One region of the Hydrogenovibrio crunogenus genome, then DNA from elsewhere that is predicted to be linked to it. Evidence: predicted binding sites of a transcription regulator. Region 1 holds the regulator's gene; each other region holds the start of a gene.

What was found. The regulator PhoB, encoded in region 1, activates phosphate uptake and scavenging genes when phosphate is short. The targets are predictions, from matches to a motif close to GNNTGTCATAAAACTGTCANAT.
Region 2: the regulator PhoB is predicted to act here: its motif matches at 3,109-3,130, upstream of GHNINEIG_RS08420 (UDP-2,3-diacylglucosamine diphosphatase).
Region 3: the regulator PhoB is predicted to act here: its motif matches at 2,983-3,004, upstream of GHNINEIG_RS09235 (histidine phosphatase family protein).

What each region holds. Positions count from the first base shown of each region.
Region 1 covers NZ_CP032096.1:608,169-615,552, reverse strand. The annotation lists gene GHNINEIG_RS02850 (inorganic phosphate transporter) at 92-1,663, shown strand; gene phoR (phosphate regulon sensor histidine kinase PhoR) at 1,696-3,030, opposite strand; gene phoB (phosphate regulon transcriptional regulator PhoB) at 3,046-3,738, opposite strand; gene phoU (phosphate signaling complex protein PhoU) at 3,745-4,488, opposite strand; gene pstB (phosphate ABC transporter ATP-binding protein PstB) at 4,532-5,350, opposite strand; gene pstA (phosphate ABC transporter permease PstA) at 5,407-7,053, opposite strand; gene GHNINEIG_RS02820 (ABC transporter permease subunit) at 7,065-7,384, opposite strand, start outside.
Region 2 covers NZ_CP032096.1:1,756,912-1,764,295, reverse strand. The annotation lists gene GHNINEIG_RS08440 (DMT family transporter) at 1-253, opposite strand, end outside; gene GHNINEIG_RS08435 (glycosyltransferase) at 253-1,398, opposite strand; gene GHNINEIG_RS08430 (hypothetical protein) at 1,533-1,856, opposite strand; gene GHNINEIG_RS08425 (glycosyltransferase family 4 protein) at 1,922-2,995, opposite strand; gene GHNINEIG_RS08420 (UDP-2,3-diacylglucosamine diphosphatase) at 3,200-4,039, shown strand; gene GHNINEIG_RS08415 (diacylglycerol kinase) at 4,070-4,450, shown strand; gene GHNINEIG_RS08410 (peptidylprolyl isomerase) at 4,468-4,746, opposite strand; gene gshB (glutathione synthase) at 4,821-5,873, opposite strand; gene GHNINEIG_RS08400 (DUF5718 family protein) at 6,146-7,000, opposite strand; gene trxA (thioredoxin) at 7,008-7,384, opposite strand, start outside.
Region 3 covers NZ_CP032096.1:1,926,420-1,933,803, reverse strand. The annotation lists gene GHNINEIG_RS09250 (aminoglycoside phosphotransferase family protein) at 1-675, opposite strand, end outside; gene GHNINEIG_RS09245 (amphi-Trp domain-containing protein) at 697-984, opposite strand; gene GHNINEIG_RS09240 (metallophosphoesterase family protein) at 1,005-2,216, opposite strand; gene GHNINEIG_RS09235 (histidine phosphatase family protein) at 2,226-2,939, opposite strand; gene nrdB (class Ia ribonucleoside-diphosphate reductase subunit beta) at 3,045-4,178, opposite strand; gene GHNINEIG_RS09225 (DNA-binding transcriptional response regulator) at 4,475-4,951, shown strand; gene GHNINEIG_RS09220 (ATP-binding cassette domain-containing protein) at 4,965-6,893, opposite strand; gene GHNINEIG_RS09215 (spermidine synthase) at 7,179-7,384, opposite strand, start outside.

The sequences.
Region 1 (7,384 bases):
TTGAAATAAAACCGTTACATAATCACAATCTTAATGCAATTTTTTATACAATTCACGCTTTCCTGAAGCTCAAATAAAAAGAGAAATACTTATGGAATTCCGTGATATCAACGATATAGAAGACGCAACTTCCAAAAGTCGAAAAGAAATGTTTCGCTTTGGTTCCGCACTCCTTTTTATTATTTTAATCATGTTATTTTCTGCCAACCTGCAAATGGGCACAGGGACAGTCAGTGTCGAGTTAGTCATTGCAGCTATGATTGGCGGTTACATGGCGATGAATATCGGCGCCAACGACGTCGCCAACAATGTCGGGCCAGCCGTTGGTTCTAAAGCACTCACCTTAACAGGCGCTATTATCTTAGCCGCCATCTTTGAATCCTCCGGAGCATTGATTGCCGGTGGGGAAGTTATCAGCACCATTAAAAAAGGCATTATTGACCCGGCCCTTATCACGGATAGCCAAACCTTTATCTGGCTAATGATTGCGGCGCTTCTATCAGGGGCCATCTGGTTAAATTTGGCGACGGCAATGGGAGCACCCGTTTCCACAACACACTCTATTGTAGGCGGGGTTCTCGGAGCAGGTGTGGCAGCTGCCGGTTGGAATATTGCTAACTGGGATAAAATGGGCGCCATTGCAGCCAGCTGGGTGATTTCGCCAGTCATCGGGGGGTTGATTGCCGCATTATTTTTATTCTGGATCAAACGTAGCATAACCTATCAGACAGATATGCTGACCGCCGCGAAAAAAATGGTTCCCATACTCGTCGCTATCATGGCTTGGGCCTTTTCAACCTATCTGATTTTAAAAGGGCTTAAAAAAGTCTGGAAAGTCGATTTTTTAACCGCTGCCATCGTCGGATTAGCCATCGCAAGCTTTATTTATTTAGCGGTTCGTCCAATGATTGCTCGACAAGCTGAACACTTAAAAAGCAACAAGTCGGGTGTTAATACGTTATTCACCATTCCGCTAATCTTTGCTGCAGCCTTATTAAGTTTTGCGCACGGCGCGAACGATGTCGCCAATGCGGTTGGGCCTTTGGCGGCCATTAACGATGCCATTCACAGCCATGGGGTGTCTTCTAAAGCAGAAATTCCGTTATGGGTCATGTTGATTGGTGCCATCGGGATCAGTTTAGGGCTGTTACTGTTCGGTCCAAAATTAATTAAAACCGTGGGTTCCGAAATCACTGAGCTGGATCAAATGCGTGCTTTTTCCATTGCCATGGCAGCGGCGATCACAGTGATTATTGCCTCACAACTCGGATTACCAGTAAGTTCGACACATATTGCGGTTGGTGGTATTTTTGGGGTCGGTTTCCTACGAGAGTACCTCAAACGTAACTATGCAAAGACCTTGCAACAAATTCGAGATCATCATGACGGCGCAAACCATGATGAGATTGAACAATATATTGAACGCTTCAGCCAAGCGAGCATTCAGCAAAAGAAACTCATGCTGGCAGAACTCAAACAACATAAAGCCGAAGTAGAACTGAGTAAAAAAGAACGTAAATCTTTAAATAAGGTATATCAAAAAGAGTTGGTCAAACGCTCTGCATTTTTAAAAATTGTCGCCGCTTGGATCATCACCGTACCGGCTTCAGCCATGCTAGCAGCCATCATCTATTTCACCATTCGAGGAATGATGCTTCCGTAATGTGTCAATGATATACGTTTCTTATAAAATACCTAGCTTCGACTAGGTATTTTTTTATCCCGCGACTCACTGTCGGAGTCCTGTAATAGAATCACCGCTCTATTTGGGAAGTCACATCGAAAGACAGACCCTATTCCCAGCTGACTGGTCACGACTAATTTAGCGTGATGCCTTTCCAGAATGTGTTTTACGATGGCAAGACCCAGTCCTGTTCCGCCAGTGTCTCTTGAACGAGCCGTATCCACCCGATAAAAACGCTCAGTTAAACGACTCAAATGCTCTTGCGCGATCCCAATGCCATGGTCTTGCACTTCAAAATGCGCGCCTCTTTTGTCATGATACCAACGCACTTCAATGGATTTATTTTCTGGCGTGTAACGAATGGCATTTGAAATTAAGTTCATAAACACACTTTTTAACGGCTCTTCAAATCCCTTTAAAGCCAAATTCATGTCGACTTTAAAATCAATCGAGTGTCTGCCGTGGCTCATTTGTTCCGCATCAATATGCATTTCCTGCAAAATTTGCGGCACATTCACTTGTTTTTGCTTCCCGGTGATCGTTTCCGACTCCATGGAAGACAGCGTCAACAGGTCATCAATAATGGATTGCATTCGATAAGACTGCTGATGCATCTGCTCCAACGGTTTTTGCCAGGTTGATGAAGGTTCAATACTGTCAATCATGACTTCAAGATAGCCATTCAACACGGTTAATGGCGTCCGTAATTCATGCGAAGCGTTGGCCACGAAATCTCGCCTAATCTGAGCCAAGTTATACAGCTCATGAATATCCTTCACAATCAAAAGTTTATGTTCTTTAAAATATGGAAACAGTTTGATATTAAACACTCTAGGCATTCCGTTTAAGGATTGCAAAATCATCCCTTTGCCATAATGTTTTGATTTTAAATACTGAATAAAATCCGGATGACGAAACAAGGTTTCAATTTTACGCCCGGTATCGCTGTGCTTGAGTTTGAAGATTTTTTTAGCGGACTTATTAAACCACTCAATCTGGTTATATTCATTTAAGGAAATGATCGCATCCGGAATCGTCATGGAAGCGGCTAAGAATTGTTCTGATTTGTAAAATTGTAGGTCTGCGTGCTTTTCAAGCGAACGCTGTTTGCGAGACACTAAGTAACTCAGCTCTCCCCACAAACCGGAACTTGGTGGATAAGGAACTTTAGTTGACCCTTTCATCCACTGTTCAAAGCGTTTGATACTATAAAGTTGGCGGGCAACATAAAAGAGAAAATAGGCTAAAAGGGTGATTGTCCATAAATCGGTTGCCCAGCCAAAGAAAAGAGCAATCCATAAACCTGCCACGATCCAGGTTAGTTCTCTAGAAATTCCTTTCGACACTGACGCTAACGCTCCTTAATCGACGGAGAAACGGTAGCCAGCTCCCCTGACGGTTTGAATATAATCCGCAGCTCCGACCGGATCTAATAGCTTTCTTAAACGTCGGATATGAACATCAACCGTTCTTTCCTCTACAACGACATTTTCACCCCAAACCTGATCCAGTAACTGAACCCGTGTATAAACGCGGTTTGAATGCGTCATAAAGAACTGCATTAATTTAAATTCTGTCGGCCCCAGTTTAACTTCTTCATCATTCACTGTAAAACGATAGCTGGACAGGTCCAGTTTAAGTGGCCCGGTTTTAATCAAATCTAAGGTGCTTTTTTCAGGAGATTGGCGCCGTAATAAAGCTTTCACTCGTGCGACCAGCGCTCTTGGAGAAAAGGGTTTAACCACATAATCATCTGCGCCAGACTCAAAGCCTTGCACTTGATCATTTTCTTCTCCTCGTGCAGTCAGCATAATAATGGGCGTGGTGGCTGTTTGATCATTTTGACGAATTCGCTGTGCCAAAGAGATTCCTGACACACCAGGAAGCATCCAGTCTAATAATACACAGTCGGGTTGATGCTCAAGCAGCAATTTCCAGCCTTGCTCTGCATTTGGTGCCTCAATGACTTTATAGTTTGCAGCGGTTAAGGTGAAACTTAACATGTCACGAATCGCTGCCTCATCTTCCACAACTAAAATGCATTGCTCAGCCATACTGGATTATCCTTTCGGTGACTCTAATGTTTTTAATAGTTCATTCAACCGAGCTTCATCCAGGTTTCTAACATCATCACCTTGAACCAGATACAAAATACTTTCAACAATATTTCTGGCATGATCTGAAACGCGCTCGGCCGCTCTTAATGCAATAATCATTTCCATTAAACATTCGATTTTATCCGGGGATGTTTTTAATGACTCTTTAAGATCTTTTTCTATTTTTTTGAAGATATCATCAATCACTTCTTCCTCTCGAATGACTTTACCAACGCCATCGGTTGACACTCTGGCGAAAGAATCCAATGTCATTTTAAGCATCACACTTGAACGGTTTGAAATATCAACCAACTCAGGATAGCCTTGGATATCTGAACATTTCACGCCATCATGCTTACCGAAAACAAGAACCATTTTGGCAAGCTTCACCACTTCATCGCCCATTCTTTCAAGGTCAATCGCGATACGAATCGCAGCCAATATCAAACGTAAATCAGATGCAGTAGGTTGCTGGCGAGCCAGTACTTTGGCGCACAAACGGTCAATTTCCATTTCCGCTTGATTGATTGCTTTGTCAAACGAAATCACTTCCTGTGCTTTATCAATGTCTGAGCTGCCCAAAGACTGAAGCGCATTTTCAAGTTGGCGTTCAACCATCCCACCCATTTCTAGAATGTGGTTGAATAAATCTTCCAGATTTCGATTCAGCATTTCAGAAATATGTGTGCTAAATTCTTGCTTATCCATGCGTAAACTCCTTACTTATTGTTATTTTAACCCAATAAAAAGACTAGCCGTAACGACCAGAGATATAATCTTCGGTGCGTTTAACTTGAGGGTTCGTAAAGAGTGAATCCGTATCGGTATACTCTATTAAGTCTCCCATATACATAAATGCGGTATAGTCCGAAACCCTTGCTGCTTGTTGCATATTATGCGTCACAATCAAAATTGTAAAATCTTTCTTTAATTCAAAGATAAGTTCTTCAATGGCCAATGTCGAAATTGGATCCAATGCAGAAGTTGGCTCATCCAGTAACAACACTTCCGGCTTGATGGCAATAGCACGAGCAATACACAAACGCTGTTGTTGTCCGCCAGAAAGTCCCAATGCATTTTCATCCAAACGATCTTTGGCTTCTTCCCAAAGCCCTGCACCTTTCAATGCCCACTCTACCGTCTCATCTAACACATTTTTATCATTAATACCCTGTAAGCGTAAACCATAACAAACGTTTTCATAAATAGACTTAGGAAACGGGTTTGGTTTCTGAAACACCATACCCACACGACGTCTTAACGCTGCCACATCCATTTCTTTGGCATACATATTTTCACCATGCAGTAGCATTTCTCCCTCTACGCTGACAATGTCAATCAAATCATTCATTCGATTAAAACAACGCAATAAGGTCGATTTACCACACCCAGATGGCCCAATAAAAGCGGTGACACGGTTTTGCGGTAGCTTCATCGTAATATTGTGTAAGGCTTGCTTTGATCCATAATATAGATTCCAGTTCTTAACGACAATGGCGGTTTGCTCACTGTCCAAAGTCATTCCACGGTGGTGACGATCAATCGCAATACTCATATTTTGTTCGCTCATAACAAAATTCCTATTTCTTAAATTCTATTTTCAATAAATTTTTAATGGCTCAAAGCTTAATTATCCAAGGCTTTGTATTTCTCTCTTAACTTATTACGAATGGTAATCGCCCCTAAATTCAAGCCGACAATGATTAATACCAATAATAATGATGTGGCATACACTAAAGGCTGAGAAGCTTCAACATTGGGACTCTGGAAGCCTACATCATAAATATGAAAACCAAGGTGCATAAATTTTCTATCCAAATGCACAAATGGAGCATTCAAATCAATAGGCAGCTCAGGCGCTAATTTCACCACTCCGACTAACATCAACGGGGCCACTTCCCCCGCTGCACGAGCAACTGCCAGAATCAACCCTGTCATAATTGCAGGCATCGACATAGGAAGCACAATTTTCATAATGGTTTCTGATTTGGTCGCACCCAAGGCCAGACCACCTTCTCTTAAAGCTCTTGGAATACGAGAAAGCCCTTCCTGCGTTGAGACAATAACCACAGGCAAAGTCAACAAAGCCATAGTCAAAGAGGCCCACAACAAGGCAGGGGTCCCAAAGGTTGGGCTTGGCAAAGCATAACTATAGAAGAGTTCATCAATTGACCCCCCTATAATATAAACAAAGAATCCCAACCCAAAGATACCAAATACAATAGAGGGCACTCCTGCAAGGTTATTGATGGAAATTCTAACCGTTCTCAAGACCAATCCGTTTCTGGCATATTCGCTCATATAAATGGCGGCGATGACGCCCATTGGGGTGACAAAGATTGCCATCAGAATCACCATCGTAATGGTCCCGATTATTGCTGGAAAAACCCCACCTTCGGTATTCGCTTCACGCGGTTCATCCAATAAAAAGTGTCCAATCGAGTCAAAGAAAAAACCAACTTTTTCACTCAACGCCATATTATTGGGTTGCCAGAAGCGCACAATCGATTTAATAGGCACATGAATGACTTTTCCACCCGCAATATCAAGCGTAACTTCACCTAAATCTTTTGATTCTTTATACAGTTTTTTTAAGGACGCTTGATGCGATTCAAACTTAGCATTAAGCTCTTTACGCTTTTCATCAAGCTCTCGTGCCTTTTCATCTGAATATGAGCCTTTCGCCTCTAAGCGTTTTTGTTCTAAACGCAGTTGTTCCAGTTCATAGTTAATCCCTCCTAGAACAACTTTTTCAATATGATTAATTTCAGCATTAATAGCTTGTCCATCATCCACAAGCTTTTGCATTTTTGGAAGAACATTTTCTCCTGTTGCGAGGACTTTCCCATCTTGTTTAATAGAGGCTAACTGCCCATACACATTTCCCCACTCATATCGTTCGACAACCGTCACATCATCGGCTAACACATCTTGGCGTCCAACGATTTGTGCGGTATTGATCCAACGGAAATCGATCCCATAAACATCTCTGTTCCCAACCTTAACCAAGAACTGAGGAATTTTCTTAATCCCATCTTTATAAGATTTATCCTGGAATTCTTTTAGTTTGGTGTCATGTAGCTCGCCGACAACCTGCTCAATTTTGCCATTGTCTGTCTTTACTTCATATTCATACACTTCATGGGGCCAAAAATGTACCAACCCACGAAATGAAATCATTAACAACAACCCAATCACCAATACAACACTGATACTGACAGTTGACGCACTAAACCAAACCCAATGCTCGCCTTTTTTAAACCACTCTTTCATGTCAATATCCTTTATAAAGATCCATACTTACGACGCATACGCTCACGCACTACTTCCGCCAGCGTATTGAAGACAAATGTGAAGATAAACAAAATCAATCCCGATAAGAACAACACTCGATAGTGCGAGCTGTAAACTTCTGCTTCAGGCATTTCAACAGCCAAGTTGGCAGACAAAGTTCTCATCCCTTGGAAAATATTCACATCCATCAATGGTGTGTTACCGGAAGCCATTAAGACAATCATCGTTTCACCGATACCACGCCCGAACCCAAGCATAATCGCGGAGAAAATACCGGGACTTGCCGTTGGCAAAACCACACCAACTAAGG
Region 2 (7,384 bases), 1.1 Mb from region 1:
TGGTGAGCGCTAAGTTTTTATAGGCCTCGGTGCGTTTTAACTCGCTGAGTTTTCCACGTATCAAAAACCAGCTCACTAACAACACGGCGGCGACAATTAAGCTATAAAAGTAGGCGTGTAATGCGCCTAATGCCACAACCGTAAAAAAGGCAAAAATTGGAAAGTGTGCTTCAATGATTGAGAGTAAAAGGGTGTATGCTTCCCCTTTAACTTGGGATTTATTGTGCGGTAGTGAGATGTTGGAATGAGACATTAAAGTATTTCTGTTAAGTGTTGATGCCGGAATTGTTGGAAAGACTTAACAATATCATATTGCTCCGCATTCGGTCGACTGTTGTTTGTCCAAAGGTGGCGAATTTCCTCCTGGGTTATCACCTTTTGAAGTGCATTCACCCAGGCCTGGGTATTATTGGCTTCAATAACTTGACCACTGTTCTCATGAAGAAGGCTTTGTGGCCCACCTTTATCCGAAACCAAACACCCAATTCCACTGGCCTGCGCTTCCATAATAACCTGCCCTAGCGTGTCTGTGGTGGAAGGAAAAATAAAGCAATCAGAAGATGCGTAAAGTTCTGAGAGCGCTTGACCTTGAATGGGGCCGAGAAAGTGGATATGAAAAGGGCGCATTTTATTAGCCCATTTTCGGTAACGACCTTCTCCTACCAGAATTAAGTCGGCTTTTAAGTCAGGGTTCTTTTGATAGAGCGTTTGCCAAACTTCCAGTAAAAAAGGGATGTTTTTTTCGATATTGATTCGACCAACATACAGTATTTTTAAGCGTTGGGGAGATAAATTAAATTTTTTCCAAATAGAAGGGGTTTGATAATCTGGATGGAACCGTTGTAAATGAGTGCCAGGAAAAAGGGTGGATGTTTTATTTTTAGACAGTTTAAGATCTTTTTGCAGGATGTCGAGATAGGTATCCGATCGAGAGAAGATGTGTTCAAAGTTCTGATAAAACCGGGTCATGGTTTTATCAGTCTGTTTTTTGACCCAGTTTGACCGGGTTAAATCGTATAGATAGGCTGGAAAATCGGTGTGATAGGTGCCAAACAATGGAATTGACAGTTTTTCAGCCTCTTTTTTGGCTGCCCAACCAAAAGGACCGGGAGTTGAAATGTGAACATGATCGGGTTGTTGGTCGATTAAGAATTGACGAATGGCTTTGCGACAGGGCAATACCAGATCTAGCTCTTGATAGAAAGGCATCGCCACTTTAAAGCGATAGGGCAAATTATGGATGTAAGAGGTATCCGGAATGGGTTTTGAGGTTGATGTGGCGATGTGTAGTTGAAAATTAAATTCTGGATGTTGATTTGCTTGCTCCCCCATGTCTTGAATGAAACGGGAAACACCATTCAAATCGCCGAGCGTATCGGTAAATAAACACACCTTCATGCTTTCATGTCCTTCCAAAATCAACTCGAAAGGCTTTATTTTAGAAGGTTTTAAAAAAACAATATGACAGCTTGTTGAAAGCTTTTTGACAGAAAAATCACCAGGCTTCGTTTATGGAGACCTTTCTTTTTAGATTAAAAGGGGAAGATTAAGTCACCAAATCCCCAGATAAAAGTACCTAAAATGACGGTGACATGCGTCATTTGAAATTTTTTACGATGCCATCTTGAGGGGCTTAAATCGGGGATATCATCCTCTGCAGAAATTTGATCCAATTTGGTATAAAGCCGAGCAAGTTCACCATGCAGTAAAGTGTACTCACTCATAACAGCCAATAGCACCACCAGACTGCCAAAACGACTGAACCAGGTGGGGTCAAACAGTAGTCCTAACAAGGCACCGATAAATCCAACGACCCAAGCGGCAACTAACAGAAGTAAGGCTTTATTCTTTGGCATTGTCATCTCTTTAGATAATGGTGAGAGCTTTATTCTAAAGAAATGTCGTACCGTTTTGTAATAATTTAAGTTTCTTTAGTAATGATGGCCAAGTGGTTCAGAAACTGCTGCGTCGCGGCTTGCCAGGTATAGTCGGGAATGGAGTTGGCAATGCTGTTGGGAGTCTTCAATAAACTCGCTTTTTCAATAGCGGTTTTCAAATCGTGATCTAGAACTCCGTTGACACCTTGAGTAATGATGTCTTTTGGCCCTGTTACCGGGAAAGCAGCTACAGGCGTTCCTGAGGCAATCGCTTCTAAGTTAACCACGCCGAAGGTATCCGTCAAAGACGGGAATACAAACACGCTGGCATTGGCGTAATATTCTGCCAGTTCCGATCCTTCTTTTGGGCCAACGAAATCAACATCAGGATAAGTCTTTTTCAGGTTTTCCAGATCGGGGCCTTTTCCTACCACAATTTTTTGTCCAGGAAGCTCAAGGTCTAAAAAGGCCGTGATGTTTTTTTCCGGTGCCACGCGTCCTACATATAAATAGCAAGGTGTTTGCTGTGATTGCTTCTGGTTAAGCGCTCGGTTCGGATTGAATAGTTCAGTATTGACTCCGCGGGTCATTAATACAAGATGAGGAAACCCTTTGCGTTTTAATTCATTCAAGATCGAAGGGGCGGGTACAAACGTGTTATAAGCAGGTCGATGAAACCATTTTAAAATATGGTATATCCAACGAGCTGGGATAGGAAATCGTTCGTGGATATACTCCGGATATTTGGTGTGATAGGCCGTAGTAAAAGGTAGCCGGTTTTTTAAGGCAATGCGCCTGGCTCTCCAGCCTAAAGCGCCTTCTGTGGCAATATGTATTGCGTCTGGATTAAAGCGTGTCATTCGTTTTTCCAAGTCTTTTGCTCGCCATACAAACGGAATTTCAGGGTAGGTGGGTAAGGGCATTGTGGCGTAATCGTTTGGGTGAATGACATCAACTTCAACCCCCGATTTATGCAGTTGTTGAACAAGTTGAGTCAGCGTGGTCACCACCCCATTCATTTGCGGCTGCCAGGCATCAGACACCAGAGTAAGTCGCTGAATACCTCTGGCATTTAATGAACTTGTTTGTTGAGTGTTTTGGTTGTGCGTATTGATCATAAAGCCACTTTTAAGAATCGTTGAATTAGTATGTTGATGGACGATTGCATTTCCTTTTACCGTAATGTGAGTATTTGAATGTAAGATGAATAAAATATGAAAAATACTTTATTTTCAGTCATTTAATTGTCACTAAAGCGTCATTTTTAAATAGATCGGCCTCGCTAAACTTGCCCAGAATTATCAAAAGTAGATGGGTTGTTTATGAAAGAGATGCCTTTGTCAAGCATGCCAGACTGGATGGAGAATATAGAAACTGATGATTTAATTGTTGCAGAAAACAATCATCAAACCTCTCACTATCGCAGTATTTTTATTTCCGATGTCCATTTAGGGTCGCGTGGTGCCAAAGCCGATTTCTTATCGGAATTTTTAAAATACAATCAATGTGAAAAACTGTATCTGGTGGGCGATATTATTGATGGCTGGCGTCTGAAAAAACGAATCTATTGGCCACAGGAACATACCAATGTGATCCGTCGCATTCTCACCAAAGCCAAGCGTGGCACGGAAGTGGTGTTTGTGACAGGAAATCATGATGATTTTCTGCGCCGTTATTCAGGGGTCGATTTTGGTAATATCTTGTTAACCGACGAAGCCGTGCATCAAACGGTTACTGGAGATAGCATTCTGGTGATTCACGGCGATAAATATGACAGTGTCATTCAAACCCAAAAATGGCTCGCGGTAATTGGGGACTGGGGGTACGAAAGTCTGGTTGTTTTGAATCGTTATTTCAACCGTATTCGACATAAGTGTGGTTTGGGCTATTGGTCTTTATCAGCATTTATTAAACAAAAGGTCAAATCGGCAGTTTCTTTCATTACCGCCTATGAAGAGGTCGTGGTGCAAGACTGTAAAAAACGAGGCTATAAGGGCGTGATCTGTGGTCATATCCATCATCCAGAAATTCGTGATATTGAAGGGATTGAATACTTAAATTGCGGTGATTGGGTCGAGTCTTGCACTGCCATTGTCGAAACTCAGGACGGTGATATGAAATTATTGCAATGGGTCGAAATTGGTCACCAGACGAACTCTTGATAGGGTTGATAATTGATTAAGGAGTATTGAATGAAACCTGGTCACAGGGGATTGGTTCGAATTTTTAAAGCCGCGGGCTATTCATGGCAAGGTATAAAAGCGTGTTATCAAAATGAAGCAGCCTTTCGCCAGGAGCTTTTATTATTGTTGGTACTAACGCCAGTAGCCATGTGGCTGTCGAATGAAGCGATTGAATTTATTCTGCTCATTGGGTCGGTCATTTTATTACTGGTGGTGGAATTATTGAATACAGCGATTGAAATGGTGGTGGATCGGCATGGTCAGGAGTGGCATGAACTTTCTGGACTGGCGAAAGATATGGGGTCTGCCGCTGTTTTTGTGATGATGGGATTTTGTTTACTGGTATGGGGAACTTTAATTCTGTCTCATTTACACTGGAGTTTATTTTAAAAGGGGGTCCCCCCAGGTTATTTTCGGTCGGTAATCCAAATTAAGTGGTAGCCAAACTGAGTTGGTATCGGTCCGTGTACTTCACCAATGGTTTCATTAAAGACGATTTGATCAAATTCGGGTACCATTTTTCCGGGACCAAAAATACCTAAGTCGCCACCCACTCGTCCGGAAGGGCATAAAGAATACTCTCTGGCAAGTTGGTCAAACGTTTCAAAATCGTTGATCTGTTGTTTGAGTGCCAGGCATTCCGCTTCGGTTTCCACGAGGATATGGCGTGCTTTTGCTTTTGTCATTGAGGTTCCCAAATCTAATGCAATTCAAGCCTCATGCCGGTTAAAAAATAACCAGGCCTGGGCAAAAATGACTGTTATTCCTCACCGTAAGTTTCAGCGTGTCTGAATTCACTGATACGTTTTAATAGGAATTCCAGCTCGGCATGTTTTTCTTCTTTTTCATTCACTTTTTCTTCGATAAAGTCGACGACATTTTTATGAAGCTTAACTTTGTTCAAGGCATTCACATTCGTAATCCCCCCTGGATTCAATACGTTTACTTCCAGGATTTTGTCGCCAATCATGTCGACACCGACAAAATATAATCCGTCCGCTGCCAGCTTGGGGCCGATTTTTCGACAAATCGCCATTTGAGAGTCGGTCATTTTATATTTGTGAGCGGTGCCACCAATCTGAATGTTGGCCCGCACGTCGCCTTCTGGAGGCTTACGATTATAAGCACCAATGAACTTACCATTCAGCATTAAAACTCGAACGTCGCCTTCTTCTGCGCCTTCAATATACTCTTGAACAATCACATAACTTTTATTCTGGCTGTCGATATAGAAGTCCAGAATCGAGTTGATACTGGTTTGAGCATTTTTTTCCAATACAATCACGCCATGCCCGCCAGAGGCATTTAACGGTTTTAGAATGACCTTGTCCCCAGGCATGTCATCAATGCGTTGGCGAATATATTCCTTGCTTTTAGAAACATGGGTAATCGGTAAAAAGTTGTTATTCGGATCATTGAATGTCGTGGTGTATAGTTTGTTGTTCGCTTTACGCATTCCGTCCACATCATTGATGATGACCACTTCATTTTTAACCGAATCCAAGAAGTTGAACACCATTGGATCAATTGGTGGATCACGACGAAACATAATGCAATCCAAGCCGTGTAGCGGCATCATTTTTTGTTCGAATTTTACTTTCTTGTAAAACTGTAAGATATTGTCTGGAATTTTTTCCATTGGCAAAATACGTTTCACATAACCATGAGTGACATTGTTGCGAACGGTTAGATTGCTCGGATAAAGAATCGAAACCTTATGACCGCGTTCTAAACATTCTTTAATAATGCGTAATGTTGAATTTTTGGCTGGGGTAATTGTTTCCCATTCTTCAAAAATGAAACCAAGATTCATAAAAATGTCCTTACAGTTAGGTTAAGTCTGAACTTGAAAAGGTTCGACTTGATTGAAAATGATTCGCCTTTTTGCCAAAAAGCTGTTTTGTGGTGGTTGGATAAAAGCCGGTTGCCCCGTGCATTTCCGACAAGTTTTGTTTTGTTTCTTAATGATGGATTTTGACGGCTTTTAATTGAAATGTAAACCTTAATTTTGGGAAAATGACATGCAAACGTTTATAGAGAACGTTTGCATGTCATTACTTTGAAAAACAAAAGCTTAGGTGTGGTTTAGTCTTCAGAAACCGACTGGATGAGGGCAGAACCTGAAAAATTTTCAGGAATTTTTTCGGGGTGCTGAAATAAATTCGGAATGTCGGACGCCTTGTGATGAGATTGGTCATAAACAAAGATACCGATTTGGTCATCCGCTTTCAAAAAACCGGTTTCTCCAAATTCGGTATAACGGGTGGCGCCTAACGTGACAATCAACTGTTCCGGATAATTTGCTTCTTTTAACAAGTCAGTGAGATTTTCCAGCGGGCCAAAATCTGATTGTGAGTTCAAGGTTTTGACAATCCACTGAGAAAGTTTCTGATAAAAGTAGTTATAGCCGAGAACCGGACTGTCGACCCCGTATTGTTTGATTTCATCCCCACGTTTCAAATAGGACGCAATATGGTAGTTGTCTAAAATACCCCCTTTTTCAAAACGATCAATTTCAATCCATTGGTTAGACAAGCCTGTGCATGCTTCCCCCCAGTTTTTTTTCTGACTGATTTTTTTGGCATTCGGACGTCGAATAGAACAGTCGTTAAAGGCGGAAAACGCTTTTGCTTCCACTTGGGTGACCTGTTTTTGCTCGTTGTAAGACACATCGAACAAAACACAAATTTCCGGTTCCATCTGCAAGTTAATGGGGTGCGAGAAATCTGCCTGAATGGTTTGGTTGGAAAGTGGATAAGTCCCTAAAAATGTTGGATTGCCCGGGATGTAGATGGGAAACATGCCTTTGGGCGCATTCTCTTCTTCAGTCTGAATGTCGACAAAATCAGCGTCTTCTCCTGCCTGACCTAAATGCTCGGCAAAGTTACCGGCAATACCAAAAACGGGAAGGGCTTGGAGTTGTTGTTGCGTAAGGGTCATGGGGCTCCTAAAAAAGTAAGTTCTGTAATTGTCGACGGTAGGTGTTTACCAGTTCAGGGCGCTCATCTTGTAACATTTCAAACGTTTCAATCAAGGTCTTTTTCGCCACACCATCTTGATAGTCGGGCGCCACTGAGAAGAGTTTGAGTAAACAGCTCATCGCTTTGTCGGGATGATTGTGTAGCATCAGATACCCCGAAAGATGATAAAGTGCTTCTGCATTGTTCGGGTCGTTCTGTAACGTTTTTTGTACGGTTTCAATGTCATCTGCGTTTGCCACAATTTGCGTAAATTTAAATAACGCTTGTAAAGATTTTCCTTCCTTTGATTGTTTGGCTTCATCCGGTAATTTTTCCATTAAGGCTTCGGCCTTGTCCAAATGCC
Region 3 (7,384 bases), 1.1 Mb from region 1:
TGGACTCAGTTGTAATGCGCTTAAAGTGGCTTCCAGGGAGTGATAACGATCGATCTGGATCATCTGCCCCATGTTGGCCGAAATAATCCCTTCACCAATTCGAAGCAACGCTTCTCCCATTTCACTGATGTCTCTTAAAATAAAGCTGGCATTTAAAAGCGATTCAGTTTGCTGTCCCTTTTTTAAACGTGTTTTATACTTTTCCAGTTGCTGGTCACATCGTTTATCAATGTGGACTTTTAGTCGACAAATATCAATGGCTAGGGTTGAACTTTCCGATTCAATTGCCGGTTCAATCAACTCCAATCCAATCTGAAGGTCTTTGATGGCTTTGAAAACCGCTTTTTTTCGTAGAAGTTTTAGGGCACTAGAGGATTGTTTTGCTTGAAAGACAATGGCCTGTAATTGTCGAGAGAGTGCTTTGAGACTTTGGTTCAAATGTTCATAGCTTTGGACAGTAATTTGAGTTTCTTCATCATTGTTGTCTGTCAGATAGACCGATGCTCGGTTAAGCAGATTGACATGAATATTGTCGATATAATCGACGCGTTTTAAACTGATTTCCGCCGCTTTATGTTCGCCCGTTTCAAAAAATAAATTTACGGCATCCAGTTGTTTCTGCACTTCAATGATCAGAAACCGTAAGGGGTCGTAAAGTTCGGTGAGTATCTGCATAAATCGGTATCTGTTATCGGATTACTTTTTAGGTTTCTTGGGATCAATGAATAACGGTGACTCTTCAAAGTCACTGCTTTGATCAGAAGACCAGCTGATTTTAATATTCAGTGTTTGTCCTTTTTTGGTCTGGTTAGCTTTAATTCTTAAATTAGCCAACTTTTGAGGCGTCAGAATGAAGTCGTCTTCTTCGTCGCTGAATTCAATGGCGCCTTTTTTAAATCCTTGTGTGATCGCTTTCAGGTAACTGGTAATGGAATCTTTATCCTGTAAGGATTCATGTTCAAAGTACTTATCTTTTTTTGCCATATTGGTAACCTTTAGAACGCTTAGTGTTGCTTAAGCTGCTTGGGATGAAATTGTTTTGTTGCAGGGAAATCACTGCTTAAAGCTGATACCATCCCATCTGAATAGAAAATTGTAACAGCTTCCCCAAGGGTTTGTATGTTAGATTTTCGACGACAATTTGTATTTATCAAGGTGTCACACTCAAAATTTAACAGCCCTTGACGAACAAAAAGTTGTTGTCCCTGTTGATGGCTGCGGTGACCATTCACCATCGCAAAAATCTTGTTTTGCTTTAACGAGCACGCCCCTTTTTCGGTCAGTGGCCAGTCATTGTCTCGGTATTTGGTTCGAAAAACATTGCCGAATTCGCTGTAATACATTTCAAAAATTTGGCCAGCTTGCATTTGGCGGCGGAATTGTTGGTTTAAACGTTCAATAGAGTCATATTTCATTTTCTCTGCAAATTGGTCGTCCAAACCGGCATGACTGAAACAATAGCTGCCAGAAACATGGACTAAATCCATATTTTGGAAGAACCAGGCAAACTCTCCATCCTGGTCGATAAATAAGTGCTTTGCCATCTGTGCGGCTTGATAAACTTGTGTCAGTGTCAAGCCATGTTCGAAACATGCTTGGATAAAATCGGTTTGTTTTTTTTCAATCTGGCGTATTTCTTTCTGGATTTTTTGAAAAGAAAGATCGTCTTTGACCGATTCAGGAAAGGTACGAAACCAGTTTTTGGGCGGTAATAGGACGGCCTTTATCTCTGCCTCACTTAAAGAACAGGGCGTCATGTCTTGGCAGTATTCATGATAAATTTCGCTAAGCAGGCTGACTGTCTTTCTGCCCATTCGAACAAAGAAGTGAGCTTGCTTTGGGTTGTCCATAAAATCGATAGCCAGTAAACCAGCATAAATACGGACGTCATGGTTACCGGCAAGCAGAATCAAATCGCAATGTGTTTGTCTGAGTTGCTGAATCAATTTAAATAGCGCAAGGTTACTGGGACCTTTGTCAAAGCAGTCGCCTCCGATAATAATTTGACCGTGCATTCCTTTAGTGGTGAGCTCAATAGACTCAACTGTACTGTCGAGAGTCACTAGATAGCTGAGTTTAAGTGATCTTAAAAAAGCTTCTGCATCGGCATGTAAGTCACAAAAAAAGTAGGTGTCCTGGCTGGGCGCAAGCCAGCGATCAACTGGTAAAGGCGTTGTTAATTCAGGTTGCCAGGGGATGACGCTTGACGCATACATAATTTTTCCTCAGTCAATCAATGAAATGTTGATGGCAGGTCTTTTTTTCCATTCACCTGCAATTTTTTTCCACTGCCCAGAAGCTGGAAAGTATTCAAAAAACAAAGGTTTTGCGTGATACATGGAGAGTTTGGTAATGTCCTCAAATTCCAAAATTCCCAACAGGTGAGCAGCGTGGCGAAAAGCTGCACCATGCCCCACCATGACTTTAAGTTGAGATTGGTTTTGTTTAACCAGTTCATCGAAATGTCGAACAATGACGTTTTTGACTCTTTTCCCTGCCTGCATTAATGATTCCGCGCCATCATAGGGCAGGCAATAGTGACTGTCAGATTTCCAGTTTGTGGGCGGATTGGAAAAGCGGGGATCCTGCGCCAGATAGCTTTCGATTTCTGCGATAGTGAGATTTGCCATCACACCAACCGAGCGTTCATGTAAGTCCTTTTCGGCATGAACACTTAGAGTGTTTGAGTGCTCAACCTGTAGAACGGATTGTATAAGATCGGCGGTTTGCCAAGCTCTTAAGGCATTGGAACTTTCGATTTCTGAACAAAGCGGGATGGTATTTTCGGCGATAAAGGTTTGTAGTTGAAAGGCCGCTTTGAGGGATTGTTGGAGTCCTATAGGAGTCAATGCACCTGGCTGGAGCGCACTCGGTGTATTGGGACGTTGATCGTAATCACCGTGTCGGACAAAAGCTAATATATATCTTGGTTGTTTCATGCAACCAAGTATAGAGAGCTTATTTGAAACCTAAGTGATAGCGATGTGACAGTTTTATAACAATTGGCAGGCTTGCTGGCCACAAGCCCAAGAGAAAAGGTGAGGTTAAAGCGCGAAATCGTTGAAGTCGTCTTTATCGACTGTTGAATCGACCTGACCGACTAAATAAGAACTGATTTCGGATTCCTGTGGCGCCACTTGCACGTTATCGGACACTAACCAGTTGTTCATCCATGGCAGAGGGTTGCTTTTATTTTCAAAAATAGGGTCCAGTTTGATGGCTTTAATGCGGGTATTGGTGATGTATTCCACATAATCTTTGAGGATGCCGGCATTTAGCCCGATCATTGATCCATCTTTAAATAAGTAATCTGCCCATTCCTTTTCTTGTTCTGCCGCTTCACGGAAAATCTGATAAACCTTGTCTTCATTTTCTTTAGCAATGTCCATCATTTCTGGATCATCTTTTCCTTCACGCAAGATGTTGATTAAGTGTTGCGTTCCTGATAAATGCAACGCTTCATCTCGGGCAATCAGTTTAATGATTTTGGCGTTCCCTTCCATCAGGGAACGTTCAGCGAATGAGAAGCTACATGCAAAAGAAACATAGAAGCGGATCGCTTCTAAAACGTTGACGGAAACAATGGTTAAGAACAATGCGGTTTTAATTTCTTTACGGAAGGCATCATCCTTTTCCAAATCGATTTCTTCAGCATACATACGATTTGTCAGATTGATGAGTTTGTCGTAGTAAACGGTCACACTGATGGCACGTTTGACAATTTCTTCATTGGTTACAATGTCGTCAAATACCAAAGATGGGTCTGATACGATATTACGAATGATATGAGTATAAGAGCGACTGTGGATGGTTTCCGAAAAAGACCAGGTTTCAATCCAGGTTTCCAGTTCCGGAATCGACACCAACGGTAGCAAGGCGACGTTAGGTGAACGGCCTTGTACGGAATCCAATAGTGTTTGGTATTTTAGGTTACTGATGAAAACGTGTTTTTCATGTTCAGGTAAATTAGCATATTCGCCTCGATCTGAAGATAAATCGATCTCTTCAGGTCGCCAGAAAAAACTGAGTTGCTTTTCAATCAACTTTTCAAAAATCGGGTGTTTTTGTTGATCATAGCGCGCCACATTGACGTTTTGACCAAAGAACATCGGTTCTTTCAAAGCGTTGTTCGAAGAACGGCAAAAAGTTGAATAGGTGTGTTTTTCATTACAGCTCATAGGGCAAATTTCCTGCAAAATAGCAAATTTTAAGGTTACGTTAACCGTTATTTCAGTTTAACAGTAGGTGAAAATTGTATCTTATTTTAGAGCTTGTTGAGATACGTTTTCTAAGAGTTTTTTTATAGCATCATGAATGGATTATTTTACAGCGAATTTCTTTAAATGCAATTAATAACTATTATTGTTTGTAGTGAAGGGAACTGATCAGGCGTTTGGTTTTTAATAGCTTTTTAACCTGACTTTATTGATAATGATAAGAACTATCGATAAAGCGCCTTTAAAAAGGGTGAGGTATGCAGCTTAAACAATCGTTAATGTGGTTAAAGGGACGACGCATTATTGTATGTGATCCGGACTTGGGGCGACTGGATCGGTTGCGACAGTTCTTTAAAGGATTTGGACTTGAAGTGGTTGCCTTGAGTACAGCAAAACAGGTAACGGCGGAAATCGAAAAGCATCATTACTCAACCCGCCGGGTTTATTTGGCAGTTTTAATCGATCAGTCTCTTGCACAAGCTGTCGTGGAAGTTTGGGGGCAGGTGACCCATGACAACCCGACAATTTTATCTACGCCTGTGGTGTTAATGCGACAGGCGTCTGATTTGTCTGAACTGCAGGGGTTGATTGAAAAAGGGTATTTTAAATATCAACTCGATCAACCGCCATCTTCCAAAGCATTACTGCGGTTGCTTATTCGCTTGAACCGTTGGAAAAAATGGCAAAAAGAGCTTTCAAGTCGGCCTCGCCCCAGCGTCTTTTTAAAACGTTGAGCAATAACTTGCGTTAATCGTTTAGTTGGGCTTCCAGGTGTTCCCAGCGTTCAAATGCGGCTTCAAGTTCCGACTCACAAGTGTTTAGACGGTCAATGACTTCTTGTGTGTTGTCTTGCTGGTAAAAATCCGGTGCACTCATCTGCTCATTTAATTTTTCCAGTTCTTGTTCTAGCGTTTCTATTTGTTGAGGCAGCGCATCGTATTCTCGCTGGTCTTTATAACTCAGCTTTTTGGGTTTTTTAGAGGCCTTACTCTCCTCTTCCGAAGATGAATTTTCGCCAGGCCTGGTTGCTTTGGCTGTTTTTTCGGTTTGTTTTTCAAGCGTGGCAGATTGAGCTAAATGGTCAGGGCGTTGACGTAACCAGTCATCATAGCCGCCGATATATTCATTCACGATGCCCGGTGCATCGAACACGATTGAACTGGTCGCCACACTGTTTAAGAAAGCCCGGTCATGGCTGACAATCAGGACGGTACCGGGATAGTCGAGTAATAATTCTTCTAGCAGTTCAAGGGTCTCGATATCCAAGTCATTGGTCGGTTCATCCAAAATCAACAAGTTAGACGGTTTGGAGAATACTCGAGCAAGTAACAAGCGGTTGCGTTCACCACCCGATAAAGCCTTCACTTGCTGTCTGGCCCGTTCCGGGCTGAATAAGAAGTCGGACAGATAGCTCATGATGTGCTTACGCTGTCCATTGATCTCGACATAGTCCGATTCTTCAAGCACACTTTCAACCACCACTTTATTTTCGTCGAGTTGGTCTCGGTGCTGGTCAAAATAAGCAATCTGAATGTTGGTTCCCAGTTTTACTGTGCCGGACTGCGGTTCAAGTTTACCAAGCAACAGTTTGAGTAAGGTGGATTTACCACATCCATTGGCACCAATAATCCCAACCTTATCACCCCGTAAAATCATGGTTGAAAAATCCTGAATGACCGGCTGGTCAGGCCAAGCAAAGGATAAATTTTCAACTTCAATGACTTGTTTACCAGAGTTCGCCCCTTGGTTAAATTGCAGATTCGCCTTACCTTGTTGTGAGCGTCGCGCTTTATGTTCTTCCCTGAGTTTTTCCAAGGCACGAACGCGGCCTTCGTTTCGGGTGCGTCGTGCTTTGATGCCTTGACGGATCCAAACCTCTTCTTGTGCCAGTTTTTTATCAAACTCGGCATTGGTTTTGGCTTCAGATTCCAATTGTGCTTGTTTACGCTCTAGGTAAGTTTTGTAATCGCACTCCCAGTTATGTAACTGCCCACGATCCACTTCCACAATACGTGTTGCAAGCGCCTGTAAGAAGGAGCGATCATGGGTGATGAAAATCAAGCTGCATTGCAGGTTTTTAAGAAAGTCTTCCAGCCATTGAATGGACGGAATGTCCAAGTGGTTGGTGGGCTCGTCCAGTAATAGAATATCCGGATTTTGGATCAGGGCTTGCGCCAATAAGACCCGACGCTTCATGCCGCCAGAAAGCGCTGAAAACTCAGCGTCGGCTGGCAATGACAGCTTGGAAATAATGGTTTCCACTTTTTGATTGAGGTCCCAACCGTCCTGTGCATCAATGGCTTGTTGTGCTTTGGTCATTTTGGCCATTAATTCATCCGTATAATTTTCTGAGATGGCATGGCTGAGGCGGTGGAATTCTTCAATATGGTGACCAATATCTCCCAATCCTAAGGCAATAATGTGGAAGACGCTACCCGCTAAATCGTTAGGCACTTCTTGCTGAAGTTTTGCGATCTTAACGCCATCCTGCACAATCCGGGTTCCGTCATCGGCCTGAATACTCCCTTCGATGACTTTTAATAAAGTCGACTTACCTTCGCCGTTGCGTCCAACGATACAAACGCGTTCATTGGTTTCGACTTTAAAGGAAACTTTATTTAAAAGGGTGTGTGTTCCGTAACTCAAGAACATATCGCGCAAAAAAAGTAGAGCCATAAAATTCGGTGTCTTTTGGTTGAGAATTAAGTTTGGACTAACCTGCTTTGTATGAAGTTAGTGGTTGTTAGTGTTAATCAGGTGGTTGTCAGTGTTTTTATCGGCCGTTTTAAGGCTTATGTTGTCGGGTATTCTATCGTTATTTTCTATGGTTGCAATATCGTAGGTCAATATCCCCCTGCGTAGGGAATTATTTTAACGGTTTGGGTTGGATTGTGGGATTCATTTTTACGGCATTGATATCTAACTGAGATAATCCGAGCTGATTTGTTGATGTTGATGATGTTAAAAATCCACGCAAAGAATGATGTTCCCACTGGATTGGATTTCTCGTGTTTTGAGATGAGCACCGCGGTGTTGTTCCCAGAATTGGATGATTTTTAAGGTTGTATCGGGAGAGCTTTTCCATAAATTAAATAAAATGCGGCCCGAACCAGAGACCAAATAATGCAGTCTTGATAAAAATGTCTCTTCACTAAAAATCCAAGGCA